2 regions of the Micrococcus cohnii genome follow, and region 2 is predicted to be linked to the other one. Evidence: predicted binding sites of a transcription regulator. Region 2 holds the regulator's gene; the other holds the start of a gene.
What was found. The regulator HrcA, encoded in region 2, represses chaperone genes, less so after heat shock. The targets are predictions, from matches to a motif close to TTNGCACTCGNNNNNNNCGAGTGCNAA.
Positions count from the first base shown of each region.

Region 1: the regulator HrcA is predicted to act here: its motif matches at 5,808-5,834, upstream of groES (co-chaperone GroES).

Region 1 is NZ_JACHNA010000001.1:1,316,858-1,328,801, forward strand. It holds gene HDA30_RS05945 (dicarboxylate/amino acid:cation symporter) at 67-1,464, shown strand; gene HDA30_RS05950 (BCCT family transporter) at 1,547-3,514, opposite strand; gene groL (chaperonin GroEL) at 3,692-5,296, opposite strand; gene groES (co-chaperone GroES) at 5,345-5,641, opposite strand; gene HDA30_RS05965 (iron ABC transporter ATP-binding protein) at 5,887-6,642, opposite strand; gene HDA30_RS05970 (iron chelate uptake ABC transporter family permease subunit) at 6,639-7,721, opposite strand; gene HDA30_RS05975 (ABC transporter permease) at 7,714-8,679, opposite strand; gene HDA30_RS05980 (siderophore ABC transporter substrate-binding protein) at 8,838-9,860, opposite strand; gene HDA30_RS05985 (class I SAM-dependent methyltransferase) at 10,053-11,471, opposite strand; gene HDA30_RS05990 (glutamate--cysteine ligase) at 11,578-11,944, shown strand, end outside.
Region 2 is NZ_JACHNA010000001.1:897,230-905,941, forward strand. It holds gene HDA30_RS04170 (PhoH family protein) at 1-764, opposite strand, end outside; gene HDA30_RS04175 (16S rRNA (uracil(1498)-N(3))-methyltransferase) at 820-1,572, opposite strand; gene dnaJ (molecular chaperone DnaJ) at 1,569-2,708, opposite strand; gene hrcA (heat-inducible transcriptional repressor HrcA) at 2,790-3,803, opposite strand; gene HDA30_RS04190 (DUF3097 family protein) at 4,021-4,890, shown strand; gene HDA30_RS04195 (DUF4870 domain-containing protein) at 5,000-5,473, shown strand; gene hemW (radical SAM family heme chaperone HemW) at 5,553-6,836, opposite strand; gene lepA (translation elongation factor 4) at 6,841-8,703, opposite strand.

The sequences.
Region 1 (11,944 bases), 420 kb from region 2:
CAGTCTAATTGTCACGGGAGGTCACGCAGATTCCCTTCGTCACAGCCGCGGACCTACGCTCCTGCGATGATCACTCGACCCTCCTCCGCCGCCGGGACGGGCGCCGATGCGCCTGCCCGCCCCGCCGACGACGCCCCACGCTCCCCCTGGTACACGCGCTTCGGCCCGCAGATCGTGCTGGCCCTGATCGCCGGCGTCCTGCTGGGACTGCTGGCCCGAGCCCTCGGCCATACCGAGGACACCCCGGTGTGGCTCGGCGAGACGCTCGCGGTCATCGGCAGTTCGTACATCTCGCTGCTGCGGGCCACCGTCATCCCGCTCGTGTTCTTCGCGGTGGTCGCCTCGATCGCCAACCTCGCGCAGGTGACGAACGCCGCACGACTGGCCGCGAAGACCCTGCTGTGGTTCGCGCTCACCTCGCTGGCCTCGGTGCTCATCGGCCTGGCCGTCGGCACCCTCGTGCGGCCGGGCGTCGGCACCGGCCAGCAGGCACCCAGCGGGTTCGAGGCCCGCGAGGTCGGCTGGTGGGACTTCCTCGAGAGTCTGATCCCGGCCAACTTCCTCGGCCTCGAGGTCCACTCGGCCGCTGAGGCCGGCGCCATCGAGTCGGCGCCGAGCTTCAACGTGCTCCAGGTGCTCGTCATCTCCATCGCGATCGGCGTGGCCGCGCTGAAGGTCGGCGAGAAGGCCGAGCCCTTCCTCTCGTTCTCCCGCTCGGTGCTGGCGATCATCCAGAAGGTGCTGTGGTGGATCATCCGCCTCGCCCCGATCGGCACCGTCGGCCTGCTCGGCAACGCCGTCGCCTCCTACGGCTGGACGACGATGGGCACGCTCGCGAAGTTCGTCCTCGCGATCTACCTCGGGCTGGCCCTGGTGATGCTCCTGCTGTACCCGCTGCTGGCCCGCGCTCACGGCCTGAGCGTGAAGCAGTACTTCTCCGGCGTCTGGCCGGCGTTCCAGCTGGGCTTCGTCTCCCGGTCCTCCATCGGCACCCTGCCGGTCACGCAGCGCGTGGCCGAACGGAACTTCGGCGTGCCCACCGGCTATGCCTCCTTCGCCGTGCCCCTGGGCTCGACCACCAAGATGGACGGCTGCGCCGCGATCTACCCGGCCGTGGCGGCTGTGTTCGTCGCGCAGTTCTACGGCGTGGAGATGTCGCTGGCGCAGTACGGGCTCGTCGTGCTGGTCTCGGTGCTCGGTTCCGCGGCGACCGCCGGCACGACCGGTGCGACGGTCATGCTCACGCTCACCCTCTCCACCGCGGGACTGCCGCTGGAGGGCATGGCGCTGCTGCTGGCCGTCGACCCGATCGTAGACATGGGCCGCACGGGCGTGAACGTCGCCGGCCAGGCGCTGATCCCGGCGCTCGTGGCGAAGCAGGAGGGCATCCTGGACCAGGAGCGCTACGACGCCGCGCGCCTGGACATCATGGCCGACGACGAGGAGATGGTCCTGGCCCGCTGAGGCCTCGGCCGCCCCGGCCCCGACATGACGACGGCCCGGCCCTTCCCACGCGGGGAGGGGCCGGGCCGGCCTGGTGTGCGGCTCAGCGTCCTGACGTGTCGGCCGGCTCGCTCGTCCCGGGGTCCTCGAGGTACTCGCCGGTCTCGTAGTCGTACCCGATCGGATTCCCGTTCTCATCGGTGCGCGCGTACCAGTCGGTGACGCTCTCGTCGGTGGAGTCGAAGTCGGCCCCGGTGGCGTTCACGCTGTCGTGCGCCGTGGGCTCGAGCGACAGTGTGAAGTCGTCACCGTGCTCGGCGATGCCGCGGCGGACCGCCTTCTGCAGCGCCCAGCGCTCGTACTGGTCACGGATCGCCATCGGATCGTTGCGCAGCTCCTTGAGCAGGGCGATGCACATCAGCACGATGATCGCGGCGAACGGCAGCGCCGTGATGGTGATGAGGTTCTGCAGGCCCGTCAGCGCGTTCTCACCGCCGGTGAGCAGCATGACCACCGCGATGCCCGCCATGCACACCGCCCAGAACGCGGTGACGGTGCGCCGCGGCTCGGGGTTGCCGCCCTGGGACAGCTGCGAGTTCACCAGCGAAGCAGAGTCCGCGGTGGTGATGAAGAAGACCGCGAGCATCACGATCACGACCGGGGCGATCACCGACGCACCGGGCAGCTGCTCGAGCACCGTGTAGAAGATCTCCGGCGGAGCGGGCATCGACTCGGCGGTGCCGTCGGGGGCGATCGTGCCGTGCCGGCGCTGCAGCCAGATGGTGGTTCCGCCCAGGACCGTGAACGCCAGGATGATGATCGTCGAGGGGATCAGCAGCACGCCGAGCACGAACTGGCGGATGGTGCGCCCGCGGGAGATCTTGGCGACGAACACGCCGACGAACGGCGCCCAGCTGACCCACCAGGCCCAGTAGAACGTGGTCCAGGCCGAGAGGAAGGCCTGCATGTCCTCCCCGTCGGCCATCGAGGCCGAGAGCATGGGCGCCATCTGGTCGACGTACTCGACGATCACCGCGGGGATCACGTTGATCAAAAACGCCGTGGGGCCCACGACGAAGAAGAACAGGGCCAGGCACATCGCCAGCACCATGTTGATGTTCGAGAGCCAGCGGATGCCCTTGGCGACACCGGAGACGGCCGAGACGATCGTGCCGATCGTCAGCACCGTGATGATGACCAGGGCGAGGGTGTTGCCCGGGGTGTCCCAGCCGGTGACGATCTGCACGCCGCGGCCGATCTGCAGGGCGCCGATGCCCAGGGAGGCGGCGGTGCCGAACAGGGTGGCGATGATGGCCAGGCCGTCGATGACACGGGCGTGCAGCGAGCGGTGGTCGCCGCCGAACAGCGGGGTGAGGATCGAGCTCATCAGCGGGACGCGTCCGCGCCGATAGGAGACGTAGGCGACCGCCAGGCCGACGATGCCGTAGATCGCCCACGCGTTGACGCCCCAGTGCATGGCCGCCTGTGCCATCGCGCCCTTCACGGCCTCCGTGCTGGCCGGGTCATAGGCGCCGGGGCGCGGCGAGAGGTAGTAGCTCAGCGGTTCGAAGGGGCCGAAGAAGATGATGCCGATGCCGATGCCGGCCGCGAACAGCATGGCGGCCCAGGACATCGTGGAGTACTCGGGCTTCTCATCGTCCAGTCCCAGGGGGATGCGACCGTACCGGCTGAACGCCAGAACCAGCATCAGGATGAACAGTCCGGCCGCGAGCATGGTGAACAGCCAGCCGAGGTTCTGCATCACCCAGGTCAGCGCGGCGCCCGAGGAGTCGGCCACCTGCTTGGGCTGCAGCATGCCCCACGCGACGAACGCGAGGATCGCCAGGCCCACGGGGAAGAGGATGGCCTTGTCCACGCCGTAGCGGACCTTCTGGTCCTCGATGCAGACGCCCGGCACGAGTGCCGGGTGAATGCCGTGCGGATAGGTGACCTCGCGCAGGAAGCGTCGGGCGGGCCGCTCCTGGCCGGAGCTCGCCGTGGCCTGAGCGCCGTCGCGGTCGCGGCCGGGCGGAGCGTCGTTCTTCGGGGTGTCAGAGGTGCGTCTGCTCATGCTCCCTAGATTGGCCCAGGCCACAGCCGGAGGCGAATCGACGGGAGGCGCCCGCCCGGGCAGGCAGAACGCACACGCGCCCCGACGGACACGCGGTCCGTCGGGGCGCTGCGGCCGACCGGCTCGGCCTGCCCGCTCGTGTCGGCTCAGCGGTGCTGTGCCGACACGAGCACGGGGTCAGTGCTGGTGCTCGTCCTCGTCCTCCTCGGGCTTATCGGCCACGAGGGTCTCGGTGGTGAGCACGAGCGCGGCGATCGAGGCCGCGTTGGCCAGGGCCGAACGCGTCACCTTGACCGGGTCGATCACACCGTCGGACAGCAGATCGCCGTACACGCCAGTCTTGGCGTTGAAGCCGTGGTTCGGCTCCATCTCGGCCACACGCGAGACGACGACGAAGCCGTCCTCACCGGCGTTCTGGGCGATCCAGCGCAGCGGCTGCTTGAGGGCCTTGCGCACGATCTCCACGCCCACGACGGCGTCACCGGTCAGGGCCGTGACGTCGGCGTCCTCGTCCAGCACGGACAGGGCGTTGATCAGGGCGGTGCCGCCGCCGGCGACGATGCCCTCCTCGAGCGCGGCACGGGTCGAGGACACGGCGTCCTCGATCCGGTGCTTGCGCTCCTTGAGCTCGACCTCGGTCGCAGCGCCCACGCGGATCACGCCGATGCCGCCGGCGAGCTTGGCCAGGCGCTCCTGGAGCTTCTCCCGGTCCCAGTCGGAGTCGGTGGCGGCCGCCTCGGCCTTGATCTGCGCGACGCGGGCGTCGACGTCCTCGGCCTTGCCGCCGCCGTCGACGACGGTGGTCGAGTCCTTCGTGACGGTGACGCGGCGGGCGGTGCCCAGCACGTCGAGATCGGCCTGCTCGAGCTTCATGCCCAGGTCCGGGGAGACGACCTGCGCACCGGTGAGGATCGCCAGGTCCTGCATCATGGCCTTGCGGCGGTCGCCGAAGCCCGGGGCCTTGACGGCCACCACGTTCAGGGTGCCGCGCAGCTTGTTCACCACGAGGGTGGACAGGGCCTCGCCCTCGATGTCCTCGGCCACGATGAACAGCGGCTTGTTGGACTGCAGGACCTTCTCGAGCAGGGGCAGCAGCTCCTGCACGTTGGAGATCTTGCCGGAGTTCAGCAGCACGTGGGCGTCCTCCAGCACGGCCTCCTGACGCTCGGCGTCAGTGACCATGTAGGGCGAGAGAAAGCCCTTGTCGAACTGCATGCCCTCGGTGACGTCCAGCTCGGTCGAGGTGGTCGAGGACTCCTCGATCGTGATGACGCCGTCGGTGCCGACCGTGTCGAACGCGCGGGCCAGCAGCTCGCCGACCTCGTCGTTCTGGGCGGAGATCGCGGCCACGTGGGCGACCTCCGCGCCCTCGACGTCGCGGGCGTTCTCCTGCAGGCGGCGCTCGACGGCGGCCACGGCCGTCTCGATGCCCTTCTTGATCTCGTTCGGGGCGGCGCCTGCGGCCACCTGGCGCATGCCCTCGTTCACGAGGGCCTGGGCCAGCACGGTCGCGGTGGTGGTGCCGTCACCGGCGATGTCGTTGGTCTTGGTCGCGACCTCCTTGGCGAGCTGGGCGCCCATGTTCTCGTAGGGGTCGTCCAGCTCGACGTCGCGGGCGATGGTCACGCCGTCGTTGGTGATGGTGGGCGCGCCCCACGCCTTGTCCAGCACGACATTGCGGCCCTTGGGGCCGAGGGTCACCTTGACGGTGTCCGCGAGCTTGTCGATGCCGGCCTGCAGGGCGCGGCGGGCGTCGTCGTTGAACGTCAGCTGCTTGGCCATGGGTTCAACGCTCCTTTCGGGAAGAGGGGGTCAGCGGGACGTCGTGAGTCACTTCTCGACGACGGCCAGCACGTCGCGGGCCGAGAGGACGAGGTACTCCTCGCCGCCGACCTTCACCTCGGTGCCGCCGTACTTGGAGTAGAGGACGACGTCGCCTTCGGAGACGTCCACCGGCATGCGGGTGCCGTTCTCGGCGACGCGGCCCGGGCCCACGGCCACGACCTGCGCCTCCTGCGGCTTCTCCTTGGCGGTGTCCGGGATGACCAGGCCGGAGGCGGTGGTCTGCTCGGCCTCGAGCGGACGGACAACGATGCGATCCTCAAGGGGCTTGATGGCAACGGCCATGCTGCACTCTCCTTCGTGTCTGCCGCGCCGGTCTGGGCCGGCGCGATGCGGGATTGTCGTGCGCCACAGGTCTCGAAGCCCAACGTCGTCGCGGGTGCCGCCGGGCTCTTCCTTCAGGCATTGGCACCCGATGGTCCCGAGTGCCAAGACAAATCTAGCCCCGCTCCTGGCACTCGTTCAACACGAGTGCCAGGAGCGGGGCTCCGCCGTGAGCGGACGGGCGCGGGGCGCTCGCCCGTCCGGGCTCAGTAGTACACGGCCAGCGGCCCGTCGGGTCCCTCCACCACGGAGCAGGGCGTGTGGAAGATCCGCTCGAGCACATCGGGGCGCAGGATCTGCCGGGGCGTGCCGGTCTCGATGATCCGCCCGTCCCCCATGGCCACGATGCGGTCGGCGTAGCGGGCCGCGAAGTTGATGTCGTGCAGCACGATCACGACGGTGCGGCCCCATTCGTCGGCGGCGCGGCGCAGCTGGCGCATCATCTGCACCGACCGTTGCATGTCCAGGTTGTTCAGGGGCTCGTCGAGCAGCAGGTACTCCGTGTTCTGCGCGAGCACCATCGCCACGTAGGCGCGCTGGCGCTGACCACCGGAGAGCTGGTCGAGGTACCGGTTCTCGAGCGAGGTCAGACCGAAGAAGTCGATCGCTTCGGAGACGTACCGCTCGTCCTCGAGGGTCAGCCGGCCCTTGGAGTACGGGTAACGCCCGAAGCCGACGAGCTGGCGCACCGTCAGCCGCGTGATGAAGTGATTCTCCTGGCGCAGGATGGACAGGGTGCGGGCGATCTCACGCGAGGGCGTCGAGGTGATGTCCCGCCCGCCGACGCTGATCGAGCCGGCGTCCGCGTCCTGCAGCCGGCCCATCATGGTCAGCAGGGTGGACTTGCCGGCGCCGTTGGGTCCGACGAGCGCGGTCACTCCCCCGGCCGGCAGGTCGAGGTCGACCGGCCCGATGACGGTCTCGGCACTGTGGCGCTTGGTCACGCCCCGCAGCTGGATCACAGCCGCCCCTTTCTCATGACGACGAACAGGAACACGAGCCCGCCGACCAGCTCGATGATGACGGTGACCGCGCCGCCGGCGTAGAAGACGTGGCGCAGCACGAAATAGGCGGTGCTGAGCACGGCATAGCCCATCAACGCGGCCACAGGCAACACGAGGCGGTGGTCATAGGTGTCGGTCACCGCGTAGGCCAGGGTCGCCACCAAGAAGCCCAGGAACGTCATGGGCCCGACGAGCGCGGTGGTCATGGACATCAGCACCGAGACCAGCAGCAGCATCACCAGCATCTGCCGCCGATGGCGCAGCCCCAGAGTGATGGACACGTCGGCGCCCAGGCCCACCACGTTCAGCCGTCGGGCCGAGAGCAGCAGCGCGGTGCACGTGATCGCCACGATCGGCGCGGCCACCGGCAGCAGTTCCTCGGAAGCGTTGGAGATGTTGCCGAACAGGCGGGCGCTGAGCACGTCGAACGAGTTCGGGTCGAGCAGGCGCTGCAGGAAGGAGCTGATCGCGGCCAGACCGCCGCCGAGCACCACGCCCACCAGCAGCAACAGGTGCATGCTGCCGTAGGGCCGAGTGAGCAGCCACGTGTACAGGGCGGTGGCCAGGGCCACCATGAACACGGCCTGCGCGAGGAAGGGGCCGACGCCGGTCACCGCCGAGACTCCCGCCGCGCCCAGCACGAACACGGCCACGGTCTGCACCGCGATGTACAGGGCTTCGAAGCCCATGATCGAGGGCGTGATGATCCGGTTGTTCGTCACGGTGTGGAAGGTGACGGTCGCGAAGGCGTGGCACAGCGCGACCAGGCCGATCACGGCGATCGACCCGATGCGCATCTGCACGATCATCCAGAAGCCGCGGGATCCGGGCTCGGCTTTGTTCCCCCACAGCAGGATGCCGGCGGTCGAGGCCAGGCACACCAGCACCAGGGCCGCGACGAGCACCAGGTGGCGACGTCGGGCCGCGGGCGTCACGAAGGGTCCGGAGCGGCGGGACGACTCGGCCTGCTCGCGTGCGTGCTCGTCCGGTGCCGGGGCGAGGCCCGGGCGCGCGGGGGCGGCGGTGGGCTCAGCCATGCTTGGCCCTCCGCAGCAGCAGGGCGAGGAACGCGGCGGCGCCGACGACGCCGAGGATCAGGGAGATCGGCACTTCGAAGGGCGCGATGATCGTGCGTCCGATCAGGTCGCAGACGATGACGACCCAGACGCCGGCCATGCAGACCCAGGGCAGGTTGGTGCGCAGGTTGTCGCCGCGGATCATCGAGACGATGTTCGGCACCACCAGGCCGAGGAACGGCAGGGCGCCGATGACCACGGTGACGACGCCGGTGGCCAATGAGACCATCGCGACGCCGGTGAACACGACCGCGGTGTAGTTCAGGCCCACCGAGGTGGCGATGTCTTTGCCGAGCCCGGCCACCGTGAACCGGTCGGCGATCAGGAAGGCGAGCACGCCGACGACCAGCACGAGGAAGAGCAGCTCGTAGCGGCCGCGCACAACCCCCGTGAAGGAGCCGGCGAACCACGTGCCCAGCTGCTGGAGCATGTTCGTCTCGAGCGCGAGGAACGTCGAGGCCGAGCCGACGACGGCGCCGAGCATGATGCCGACGATCGGCACGATCAGCGAGGACTGCAGGCGCACCCGGCGCAGGAAGAGGAAGAAGACGAGCGTGCCGATGAACGCGAAGAGCACCGCACCGACCATGCGTCCGACGAGAGTGGCGCCCGGGAACAGGATCATCGTCGTGAGCAGGCCGAGGCCGGCCCACTCGGTGGTGCCCGTCGTGGTGGGCTCGACGAACCGGTTCTGCGTCATCAGCTGCATGATCAGGCCGGACAGGGCCATCACGGCGCCGGCGAGCACGAGCGCGACCGTACGGGGGATGCGCGTGATCGCGAACATCTCCCAGCCGTCGGCGGCACCGGCGACGTCGTACACGCCCACGAACAGGGACGCGACGGCGAGCGCGAGGGTGACCGCGGCGCCGATCAGCAGGGGCCAGGTGCGCTGCCACCGGGTGCGCTCAGGGCGCAGGACGGCGGAGGGCACCCAGCACACGCGCTCGCCCGGCGCGGCCTCCGAGCTGGAGGCCGGCCGGGCGGGGCCGTGCGAGCGGTGGTCCTGGGCCGCGCCGGAGCGGTCGGCGCGGCCCAGGACGTCGCCATCAGGGGCGTACGTGGAGACGCCGGAGGTCACTGGGCTCCTTCGAATGCATCGGCCAGGTCGTTGAAGAGCTTCGTGTGGTTCTGGATGTCCTCGGCCACGTAGAAGTCGTCGGGCAGGTAGACGATCTGGCCCTTCTTGACGGCGGTGACGTCCTGCAGCGCCTCGGACTTCTCGATGACTTCGTCGGCGGAGGCGGAGTCCTCGCCGATCGCTGCGTCGCGGTCCATGACGATCAGCCAGTCCGGGTTCGCCTTGGCGATGGCCTCCACGGAGATGTCGTCGCCCTGGTGGTCGTTGGAGCCCTGCTGGTCGATGGCCGGCTTCAGGTCCAGGATGTCGAACAGCGGACCGATCGAGCGGCCGTTGCCGGGAGCGACGTAGGTGGTGTTGCCGCCGGTGACCATCAGGCCCATGACGGTGTCCTCGCCGTTGTAGGCCTCCTTGGCCCGGGCGATCGAGTCGTCGAGCTCCGTATTGAGCTGCTTCGCCTCGTCCTCGTGGCCGGTGGCCTCGCCCAGCAGCGTCGTGAGCTCCTTGAGCCCCTTGTCGACGCGCTTGTCCTCGGGCTTGAAGTCCGTGTCGACGATCGCGGCGTCGCCGGTCAGCTCGTCAATCTCGCCCTTGCGCTCGGCGAAGCGCTGGCCGTTGATGACCACATCCGGCTCGGCGGTCACGAAGGCCTCCATGTCCGGCTCCTTGTGGTTGCCGATGTCGGTGACCTTCTCGTCCTTGACGTAGGAGACCTCCCCCTCGCCCTCGTACATGATCTGCTTGGGGGCCGCGGAGAGCTCGACGCCCCACTCGTCGAGGGTGCGGAAGGAGCGGTTGTCGGTCGCGATGACCGAGTCGACCTCCTCGGGGATCTGCACGGTCGCCCCGGACATGTCGGTGACCTCAGCGCCCACGGCGACGCCGCCGTCAGCGCTGCCGGAGCCGGAGGCCGGGGAGTCGCCGCCGTCCGAGGATGCCCCGGTCCCGCACGCGGTGAGCAGCAGCAGTGAGGCGACGGACAGGGACGCGGCGCGGGTGGCGCGGGAGCGAAGTGCCATGAGTGGGTCCTAGGGGTCGGGGCGGCGGACGGGCCGCATTCGTCGAGGATGGCAGGCGCGGGTCCGTCGTGTCGGTCAGCGCGTCGCCGATCGACAGGGCGCCGATCGACACGGTGCCGGGCGGCTGACTAAGGACAGCCTCACCTGCCGCGATTACCGTACATGAATGTTCCCTAATGGAGAAACGCGGCGTCACACACCGCCGAGGGGCGTGACCTCGAGCGCCACGCGGCGCTCGCCCACCCGGGCCAGCACGAGCGTGGCGTGCGCTCCCGCCCGGCCGGCCCCGCGCGTCTTCCCCGGCTTCGGCAGCAGCTGCGCGCGCAGCTTCTCCGGGGTCACATCGACGCCGCGCTTCTTCACGTCGAGGCGCGTGAGCGCCCGCTCGCGCGCCCACCGGCGCAGGACCTTGACGTCGAGCGGGTGCACCGCCTCGACCCGGAAGCCGTGCGCGAGCGGGACGGCCGGGTCCCTGCCGCCCGGCGCCCCGGCCGGGTCCTGGGACTCGGCGGGCGCCGGGAGGGCCTCCTCGGCGATCAGATACGCCAGGTGCTCATCGAGCAGGCGCACGCGCACGCCGTGCTGATCGGACCACCACCCCGCCAGGTCCGTGACGAGCCCGGCCCGCACGATGGCCCCGTCGGGTTCGTAGAGCACGGCCCCGGGCAGCTCGTCGAGGCCGGCCTGGCCCACGGCGGCCAGTTCCGGCGACGCCCCGGCCGCAGCGGCGCTGATGAGCTCGCGCGCTCCCTCCGCCGTTGCGGCGGCGGGCAGCACATGCGCCGCGCGACGCACGTCGGCACGGGCCAGCGAGCCCAGGTACAGGGCGACCTCCGTGACGTCCCCGCCGACCGAGGTCCAGCACGCTTCCGCCCCCGTCGGGACGTGCTCGTGCGGCAGTCCGGGGCCGAGCTTCACCGCGACGGGGCGGCCGGCCTCGGCCAGACCCGTCACGACGGACAGCGGCGGGGAGAAGGCCTCGGGATCGAACACACGGGAGGAGCCGCGCACCCCCGCACCAGGCCCGCCGATCTGCCGGCGGGCGGGATCGAACCAGAGGGCGTCGACCTCGTCGGCATGCTCGCGCGCCCAGGCCACAGCATCGCCGGTCACGACACGCACGCCGGGACGGTCGGCGAGGTTGTGGGCGGCGGCCGCGGCCACAACGGGATCGCGTTCGACGGCGGTCACCTCAAGCCCCGCGTCGGCGAACGCCAGGGCGTCGGCGCCGATGCCGCAGCCCAGGTCGGCGACGTGCCGCACTCCCGCGGCCACCAGACGACGGGCATGCTGGACGGCCACGACGCGGCGGGTGGCCTGCTCGACGCCGTCGCGGGTGAGCAGCATCGCGCCGGCCGCCTCGCCGAGCTTCGAGCGGGCGCGGTGGCGCAGAGCCAACTGGGTCAGCACGGCGGCGACGAGCCCCGGCTCGTGTCCGGCTGCGCGCAGCCGCCCGGACAGGGCCAGGGGGTCCGCGACGGCCCGGTCTTCGTCGTCACGGCCGAGCGAGTCGAGCAGGGCAAGCCCGGCGGGCTCGAGCACGGGGGCCAGCTCGGTGGCGTCGCGGCGTGACGCGGCGGCGGAGGGGCGGTCGGCGGTGTCGCGCGGCATGCTCGCCAGCCTATGCCGGCACCGCCGTGTCATGCCCGTCACTCGACCGGGTCGACGTGACGAACCCGCCCGGCCCGCGGCGGTGCGCGACCGTAGAATGCCACGCATGAGTGCTGCCTTCGAGAAGTCCGCCCAGTCGACGCTCGGCATCGAGTGGGAGCTCGCGCTCGTCGATGCCGACACCGGCGATCTGCGCGCCGAGGCCCCCGAGGTGCTCGCTGCGGCCAATGCGGCGGCGGGTCTGGCCCCGGATGAGGACAACCCCCACGTCACGGCGGAGCTGCTGCTCAACACCGTCGAGCTGGTGACGGGTGTGCACCAGAACGTGCCCTCCGCGGCCGAAGAGCTGCGGCGGATCGCCGCGGACGTGCTGGGCGCAGCTGAGCAGCGCGGGCTGCACCTCTACTGCCAGGGCTCCCACCCGTTCGCCGAGCCGTACCTGCAGCCGGTCACGGACAAGGAGCGGTACGGGA
Region 2 (8,712 bases):
AGGATCACGAAGGCGTCGTTGAGCGTGCGCCCTCGCATGTACGCCAGCGGCGCCACCTCGATCGTCCCGGCCTCCATCAGGCGTGGGATCGACTCGGGCTCGACCATGTCGTGCAGGGCATCGTAGAGCGGGCGCAGGTACGGGTCGATCTTCTCGCTCAGGCTCCCGGGCAGGTACCCCAGGTTCTCCCCGGCCTCGACCGCCGGACGGGTGAGGATGATCCGGTTGACCTCCTTCGACTGCAGCGCCTGCACCGCCTTGGCCATGGCCAGATACGTCTTGCCGGTACCGGCAGGGCCAAGACCGAACACCACCGTCGCCCGGTCGATCGCCTCGACGTAGTCCTGCTGGTGCCTGGTCTTGGCGCGGATCTTGCGGCCTCGGCCAGAGAGCACGGAACCGGAGACCGTCGAGGGATCGGGCGCACGTCCGCCGCGCACCAGTGCGACCACCTGTTCCATCACATCGGCGGTGACGGGCATGTCCCGATGCGCGATGCCGCGCAGGTCCTCGACGATCCGCCGCGCGGCGGCGACGGAGGCGGCCGGTCCGGACAGGGCCAACTGCTGATCGCGGACGGTCACGTCGACATCCGGGTACACGCCCGCCAGGATGCGCAGCAGCGCGTCCTGCGGTCCGAGCGTGCGCACCATCAGGTCGGCGGAGCCGAAGTGGACGGCGCTCAGACGCGCGTCGTCGCGGTGCCGCGGGCCGGCGGTCCCGGCGTTCTGGTCGGAGCTGGGGGTGCTCACGATGGGGGTCATCACCTCGTGTGTGCGAGACGTGTGCGGTCGACCGGGCACATTCTACGCACCCCGGTCACCACCGACCGAGCCGGTGCTGCATCACAGCCAGACCGGTCGGCCCGGCCGTCGAGGCGCGCAGCACGTGCGGCCCCAGACGCACGGGCAGGGCCCCGGACGCCGTGAGCGCCATCAGCTCCGCCGCGGAGACACCGCCCTCCGGGCCGACGACCAGGGCGATGCGCCGCGCCTGCGCCCAGCTCTGCTCGGGCAGCGTGGACAGACTCTGTTCGGCCTGCTCATGCAGCACCAGCACGCAGACGTCCTCGGCGGCCAGAGCGGCCACGCCCGTGCCGGAGACGGTCGGGTCCAGCCGCGGCACGATCCCGCGGCGTGCCTGCTTCGCCGCCGTCGCGAGCGCGTCGGCCCACTTCTGCCGAGCACGCTCGGCTTTGGCTCCCTTCCAGCGCACGATCGACCGCTCGGCCTCCCACGGGACGACGCCGCCGACGCCGAGCTCGACGGCCGTCTGAGCGGCCAGCAGGTCTCGGTCACCCTTGGACAGCGCCTGCACGAGCACCACGTCGGGCCCCTCGACCGGTTCGTCATCGCGTGCGCGAACCACCACGAGCACGCGCTCGCTCTGGGCCTGCAGAACCTCACCGTGCACACGAGCGCCGCGGCCGTCGGCCACGAGGATCGGCTCCGACGGACCCAGCCGCATGACCGTCGCCGCGTGCCGGGCCTCGGGGCCGGTGAGCTCGACGTGCCCTCCGGGCTCGAGCCCATCGAGTCCGCCCGCCGGCACCAGGAACAGCGGCGCCGTCACAGGTTCTTCAGGTTCTCGCGGATCCGGGCGAACATGCCTTTGTGCTGGGCCGCGCCGTGCACGACCTCCTCGCCGCGCAGCTCGGCCAGCCGTTCGAGCAGCTCCTTCTGCTCACCGGTCAGGTCCGTCGGCGTGGCGACGAGGACGTTCACGCGCAGGTCGCCTCGTCCTCCAGAGCGCAGGCGTGTGACGCCGAGCCCCGAGAGGACCTCGACGTGTCCGGGCTGGGTTCCCGGCTCGAGCGTGACGCTGTGCTTGCCGTCCAGCGTGTCGAGAGTCAGGGTCGTGCCGAGCGCGGCCGCGGCCATCGGCACCGTGATGGTGGTGCTCAGGTCGTCGCCGTCGCGCTTGAAGGTCTCGTCCTCCTCGACCTCGACGTGCACGAACAAGTCGCCGTTCGGGCCGCCGCCGGGCCCCGCCTCCCCGCGTCCGGCCAGGTGGATGCGCGTGCCGGTGTCCACCCCGGCGGGGATCTTCAGCGTCAGCTGCTGCTCGTCGCGCACGCGCCCCTGGCCCGAGCACTCGTGACACGGGTTGGGCAGGGTGGTGCCGAAGCCCTGGCACGCCGGGCATGCCTCCTGAGCCATGATCGTGCCGAGCACGGAGCGGACCTGACGCTGCACCACACCCTGGCCCTGGCACGTCGAACAGGTCTCGGGACCGGTACCGGGCTCGCAGCACGAGCCCTCGCACCGCGTGCACCGCACCGCGGTCTGCAGGCGCAGCTGCTGTTCGGAGCCGAAGACGGCGTCGCGCAGCGAGATGCGCACCGCCACGCGCGCGTCCTGGCCTCGACGGGCACGCGAGGCCGGGCCGCGGCCGCCCCCGGCGGCGCCGCCCATGAAGGTCTCGAACAGATCGGAGAAGGTGCCGCCGAAGCCTCCCGGGAACCCTCCGCCGAAGCCGCCGCCGAACCCGGCGCCGCCGTTCTCGTCGCCGGTGGCGTCGTAATTGCGCCGTTTCTCCTCGTCGGAGAGCACCTCATAGGCGTGGGAGATCCGCTTGAACTGGTCGGCGGCCTCCTCGGACGGGTTGACGTCCGGGTGGTGCTTGCGCGCGAGTTTGCGATAGGCGCGCCGGATCTCCTCCTGGCTGGCGTCGCGGCTCAGGCCGAGCGTCTCGTAATGGTCTGACACGGGGGCACTTCCTTGTTCGACGTGGGGACGGTTGTTCGACGGGACGGCGGGCAGGGCGTCTCACGCGCCCGGGGCGTCCGCTCAGGTGGTGAGAATGCGCGAGAGGTAGCGGGCGATGGCCCGGACGGCGGCCATGGTGCCCGGATAGTCCATGCGCGTGGGGCCAACGACCCCGAGCTTGGCGACCGCACCGGGACCGTAGGAGGCCGCCACGACCGAGGCATCGGCGAGCGACCCGGAATTCTCCGAGCCGATCCGCACGCTGAGTCCGCGCACGTCCTGCTCCATCTCTGTGAGCAGCCGCAAGAGCACGACCTGCTCCTCGAGGGCCTCGAGGATGGGACCGATCGAGTCCGGAAAGTCCCCGGGCGAGCGGGCCAGGTTGGCGGTGCCCGCCATGACGATCCGGTCCTGTCGTCCCGCCTGAAGCAGCGACCGCACGGCCTCGACGAGGGTGCCGAGCACTGGCCGCTCCTGGGGCGGGACCCGCTCGGGCGCCGAGTCCAGCGCTGCGGCGGCCTGCGCCGGAGTGAGGTCGTCGACGCACTGCCGCAGCACCGTGCGCAGCGCCGCGAGCCCGGCCTCGTCCGGGGCGCCGTCGACGGACACGACCCGCTGATCCACGCGTCCCGAGGAGAGGATCAGCACCACCAGCACACGGCCGGGCGCCAGCCCGACCAGCTCCAGATGCCGCACCGTCGAGCCGTCGTCATGAGGGAACTGGGCGACGGCGACCTGGTGTGTGAGCTGCGCGAGCAGCCGCACCGTCGTCTCCATCATCTCCTCCATGTCCGCCTCGGGCTCCAGCAGGGAGTTGACGGCCCGGCGCTCGGCGGCCGAGAGAGGCTTCACCTCACACAATCGGTCGACGAACACGCGGTAGCCCATGTCCGTCGGGATCCGCCCGGCCGAGGTGTGCGGGGCGATGATGAGCCCCTCCTCCTCGAGGGCCGCCATGTCATTGCGCACGGTGGCCGAGGACACCTCGAGGCCGTGACGCTCGACGAGGGCCTTCGACCCGACGGGCTCACGCAGCGCGACGTAGTCCTCGACGATCGCCTGCAGCACCTGGAGGCGACGTGGCTGTTCGCTCATCCTCGGATGTCTCCCTCCTGCGCTCTGGACTGCTCTGGCTCGGGGCCCGACCCGACGCGGACGCTCTGCCGCGCTGCCGGCCGGATGCTGGCACTCGACAGGGTGAAGTGCCAGCGCTCGAGGCTCCATGCTACGTGCTGTCCGCCCGTCCACCGAGCCGCGGCAGAGGCGGTTCGCTCACAGCCGCGCCCGCCGGCGGACGCTAGCGTGGTCGCCCATGGACTGGAACACGTGGGGCCCGGCGGGCCACGACAAGCTCACCCGACCGCCCGCGGCCGACGTACCGGACGTGCCCGCGCGCCGCGGCACCGTCGTGGAGGACGTCTCCACCGGCTTTGTCGGCGCGGTGGTCCGAGTGCAGCGCAGCGGCGGCGTCCACGTGGTTGTCCTCGAGGATCGCCGCGGCACCACGCGCAGCTTCCCGCTCGGTCCGGGGTTCTGGATCGACGGCCGACCCGTGCGCCTGACCCCGCCCCGGCCCGATCCCGCGGCGGCACCGCGCGGCCCCGCCCGGACGGCCTCCGGATCGGTGAAGGTGACCGGGGCGCGGGCCAGGACCGCGCGTGCCTCCCGCATCTGGGTCGAGGGCGTGCACGACGCCGAGCTGATCGAGAAGGTCTGGGGCGAGGACCTGCGCCTGGAGGGGATCGTCGTCGAGCCCCTCCACGGCGTCGACGACCTCGGCGGTCTCATCAGCGAGTTCGGCCCCTCGCCCACTCGCCGGCTCGGCATCCTCGTCGACCACCTGGTTCCCGGTTCCAAGGAGGAGCGGATCGCGGCGCAGGCGATGCGCGTGCCCGGTGCCGCCGGCAACGTGCTGATCCTCGGCCATCCTTATGTGGACGTCTGGCAGGTGATCAAGCCTCAGGTGCTGGGCATCGAGGCATGGCCGGTCGTCCCGAAGGGTCAGGACTGGAAGACCGGAGTCCTCAAGGGCCTCGGCCTGCCGCACGCCACCCCGGCGGACATCGGACTGGGGTGGAAGCGCCTGCTCTCGCACGTGCGCACCTACGCGGACCTGGAGCCGGCACTGCTGGGCCGCGTCGAGGAGCTCATCGACTTCCTCACCGAGCCGGAGGCCCGCTGAGCGTAGACTGGCGCCCAACTCGTGGGCTGTCGGCCGTCTCGGCCGCCAGCATCCCACCCGGGCGCACGGCCCGACGACCCAGCCGCCACCGACCGCGAAGGACTCCTCCGTGTCGCAGACCCCTCGCCGGGCCACGCCGAAGCGGGCCGCCTCGGCCGCCCCCGCCCAGCCCGTCGCCGCCGCGCCTGACGCCCCCGGCTCCACCGGCACGGCGTCATGGTCCGCCCCCGAGCACGGTCCGGGCGCCCCACTGACGGCGAAGCAGGACCGTGAACGGGCCACACTCGCGCACTTTGGCGTCGCACTGGGATTCGCCGCTCCCCTGGCCGTGTGGCTGCTGTATCGGGATCGAGGACCGTTCACAGCGCAGGAGGCCAAGGAAGCGCTGAACTTCGCCGTGCCGCCGACACTGCTGATGGTGCTCTTCTTCTTCCTGAGCCTGCTGCCGGTCATGGGCCCGGTGTTCGCGGTCCTGGCCGCGCTGACCTGGATCGCCATGGCGGTCTACGGGCTCATGGGCGGATCACAAGTGAACCGGGGACGACCGTACCGCTACCCGTTCAATCTGCGGATCCTGCGCTGAGTCGAACGGTCGGGCGACGGTCGGCGGCGAGCCGTCCACCGCCCGACCGTCGTGACGGGCCTGCCTCACGACGCCCCCGTCAGAAGCCGAGCAGCTCGCGCACGATCTGGTCGTTGCGCAACCGCCCCTGCAGAGTCGGGACGATCCGACCTCGCAGCGCCTCAGCGCCCTCAACGAGCCCCTCGGCGATCAGCCCGGCGACGGACTCACGCGCGTGCCGCCGCTGCGCCGGGGACGCCTCGTCGAACACGGACATGTCCAGGCCCGTGTCCAGCCGCACCGCGAGCATGACGCGTTCGAGCAGCCGCGCCTCGGCGTCGGGCGTCTCCCGACCGACCGCCGGCGTGGTTCCCTGAGCGAGGCGCTGAGCATAAGCGGCCGGGTGCTTGGCGTTCCAGAACCGGACGCCGGCCAGGTGCGAGTGGGCGCCAGGGCCCACACCCCACCAGTCCTGGTCCAGCCAGTAGACCATGTTGTGGCGGGCACGCCGGGCTCCCGTGCCGTCGGGGTCCCGGGCCCAGTTCGAGACCTCGTACCACCGGTACCCGGCTGCGCCGAGCAGCTCGTCGGCGAGCAGGTACTTGTCCGCCTGGTCGTCGGGGTCGACGTCGGGGATCTGCCCGCGCGCGACCTGCGAGCCGAACTTCGTCCCCTCCTCGACGATCAGCGAGTAGGCGCTCACGTGATCCGGTTCGAGACCGATCACCGCCTCCAGGCTCCGGCGCCAGTCCTGCATCGACTCCCCCGGGGTGCCGTAGATCAGGTCCAGGGACACCTCGAGCCCGGCCTGCTTCGCCGCGGCGACCGCCCGCGGAATGTTCTCGGGGGTGTGTGTGCGCTCCAGCGTGGCGAGCACATGCGGCACGGCGGACTGCATGCCGACGGACACGCGCGTGACGCCCGCTCGAGCGAGCTCGTCGAGATACGCGGCGTCGACGGTGTCCGGATTGGCCTCGACGCTGATCTCGGCGCCGGGGGCCATGCCGAACCTGTCCCGGGCGGCGTGCACGACGCGGGCCAGGTCAGAGGCGGGCAGCAGCGTGGGGGTGCCGCCTCCCACGAAGACGGTGTGCAGCTCACGGGCGGGTACCTCGGAGGCGGCCAGCACGTCCACGGCATGGTCCAGCTCGGCGATGGCCGTGTCGACATAGTCGGCACGCCCGGCACCGGGACCGAGGTCGGCCGAGGTGTACGTGTTGAAGTCACAGTAGCCGCATCGGACCGTGCAGAACGGCACATGCACATAGAGACTGAACGTGCGCGGGCGGCCCGACGCGGCTGCCTCACGCACACGCCGGCCCACTGGCTCGGGCAGCCGGCCGTCCTCGGGCACCGGGTCCCCGAGCGGCAGCGTCGCGGGCACGGGGCTACTTCTTCGCCGCCGCGGCCTTGTCCGCGGACGACTCGGAGGACAGCGCCGCGATGAACGCCTCCTGGGGCACCTCGACACGGCCGACCATCTTCATGCGCTTCTTGCCCTCCTTCTGCTTCTCGAGCAGCTTGCGTTTGCGCGAGATGTCACCGCCGTAGCACTTGGAGAGCACGTCCTTGCGGATCGCGCGGATGTTCTCGCGGGCGATGATGCGCGAGCCGATGGCCGCCTGGATGGGCACCTCGTACTGCTGACGCGGGATCAGCTCCTTGAGCTTGCCCGTCATCATCACGCCGTAGGAGTAGGCGTTGTCCTTGTGGGTGATGGCGCTGAACGCGTCGACCTGTTCGCCCTGCAGCAGGATGTCCACCTTGACCAGGTCGGAGGTCTGCACACCGTCGGCCTTCCAGTCCAGGGAGGCGTACCCCCGCGTGCGGGACTTCAGCTGATCGAAGAAGTCGAACACGATCTCGGCCAGCGGGATCCAGTAGCGGATCTCGACGCGTTCCTCAGACAGGTAGTCCATGCCCGTGAGGCTGCCGCGCTTGGACTGGCACAGCTCCATGACGGCGCCGATGAACTCCGCCGGCACGATAACGGTGGCCGAGGCCATCGGCTCGGTCACGCCGAGGATCTTGCCCTCGGGGAACTCAGAGGGGTTGGTCACGGTGACCACCTCCTTGTCCTCCTTGGTCACGTCGTAGACGACGTTCGGGGCCGTCGAGATCAAGTCGAGGTCGAACTCGCGCTCGAGGCGTTCGCGCACGATCTCCAGATGCAGCAGGCCGAGGAAGCCGACGCGGAAGCCGAAGCCCAGCGCCACGGAGGTCTCGGGCTCGTAGACGAGCGCGGCGTCGTTGAGCTTGAGCTTGTCCAGGGCGTCGCGCAGCGTCGGGTAGTCCGAGCCGTCGATCGGGTACAGGCCGGAGAACACCATGGGCTTGGGGTCCTCGTAGCCGCCGATCCGGTCTTCTGCCGGGCGGGCGCTGTTCGTCACGGTGTCGCCGACCTTGGATTGGCGCACGTCCTTCACACCGGTGATCAGGTAGCCCACCTCGCCGACCGACAAGCCCTTCGTCGGCTTCGGCTCGGGCGAGGACACGCCGATCTCAAGCAGCTCGTGGGTGGCGCCCGTGGACATCATCGTGATCTTCTCGCGCGGCGAGAGCGTGCCGTCGACGACGCGAACATAGGTGACGACGCCCCGGTAGGTGTCGTAGACCGAGTCGAAGATCATCGCGCGGGCCGGGGCGTCCGCCACACCCACGGGGGCCGGTGTAGCCGTGACGACCTCGTCGAGCAGCGCTTCGACGCCCACGCCGGTCTTGCCGGAGACGCGCAGCACGTCGTCGGCGTCACAGCCGATGAGCGTGGCGATCTCCGCCGCATAGCGGTCCGGGTCCGCGGCGGGCAGGTCGATCTTGTTGAGCACGGGGATGATCTCGAGCTCGTGCTCCATCGCCATGTACAGGTTCGCCAGGGTCTGCGCCTCGATGCCCTGAGCGGCGTCCACGAGCAGAATCGCCGCCTCGCACGCGGCGAGGGACCGCGAGACCTCGTAGGTGAAGTCGACGTGCCCGGGCGTGTCGATCATGTTCAGCGCGTAGTTGACGCCGTCGACCTCCCACGGCATGCGCACCGCCTGGGACTTGATGGTGATGCCACGCTCGCGCTCGATGTCCATGCGGTCCAGGTACTGGGCCTTCATGTCACGCGGCTGCACGACCCCGGTCGCCTGCAGCATGCGGTCGGCCAGCGTGGACTTGCCGTGGTCGATGTGCGCGATGATGCAGAAATTGCGGATCACGGCCGGATCGGTGCGGGCCGGGACCGGAGGATTGGACGCCAGGGGCGACACGGGCACTTC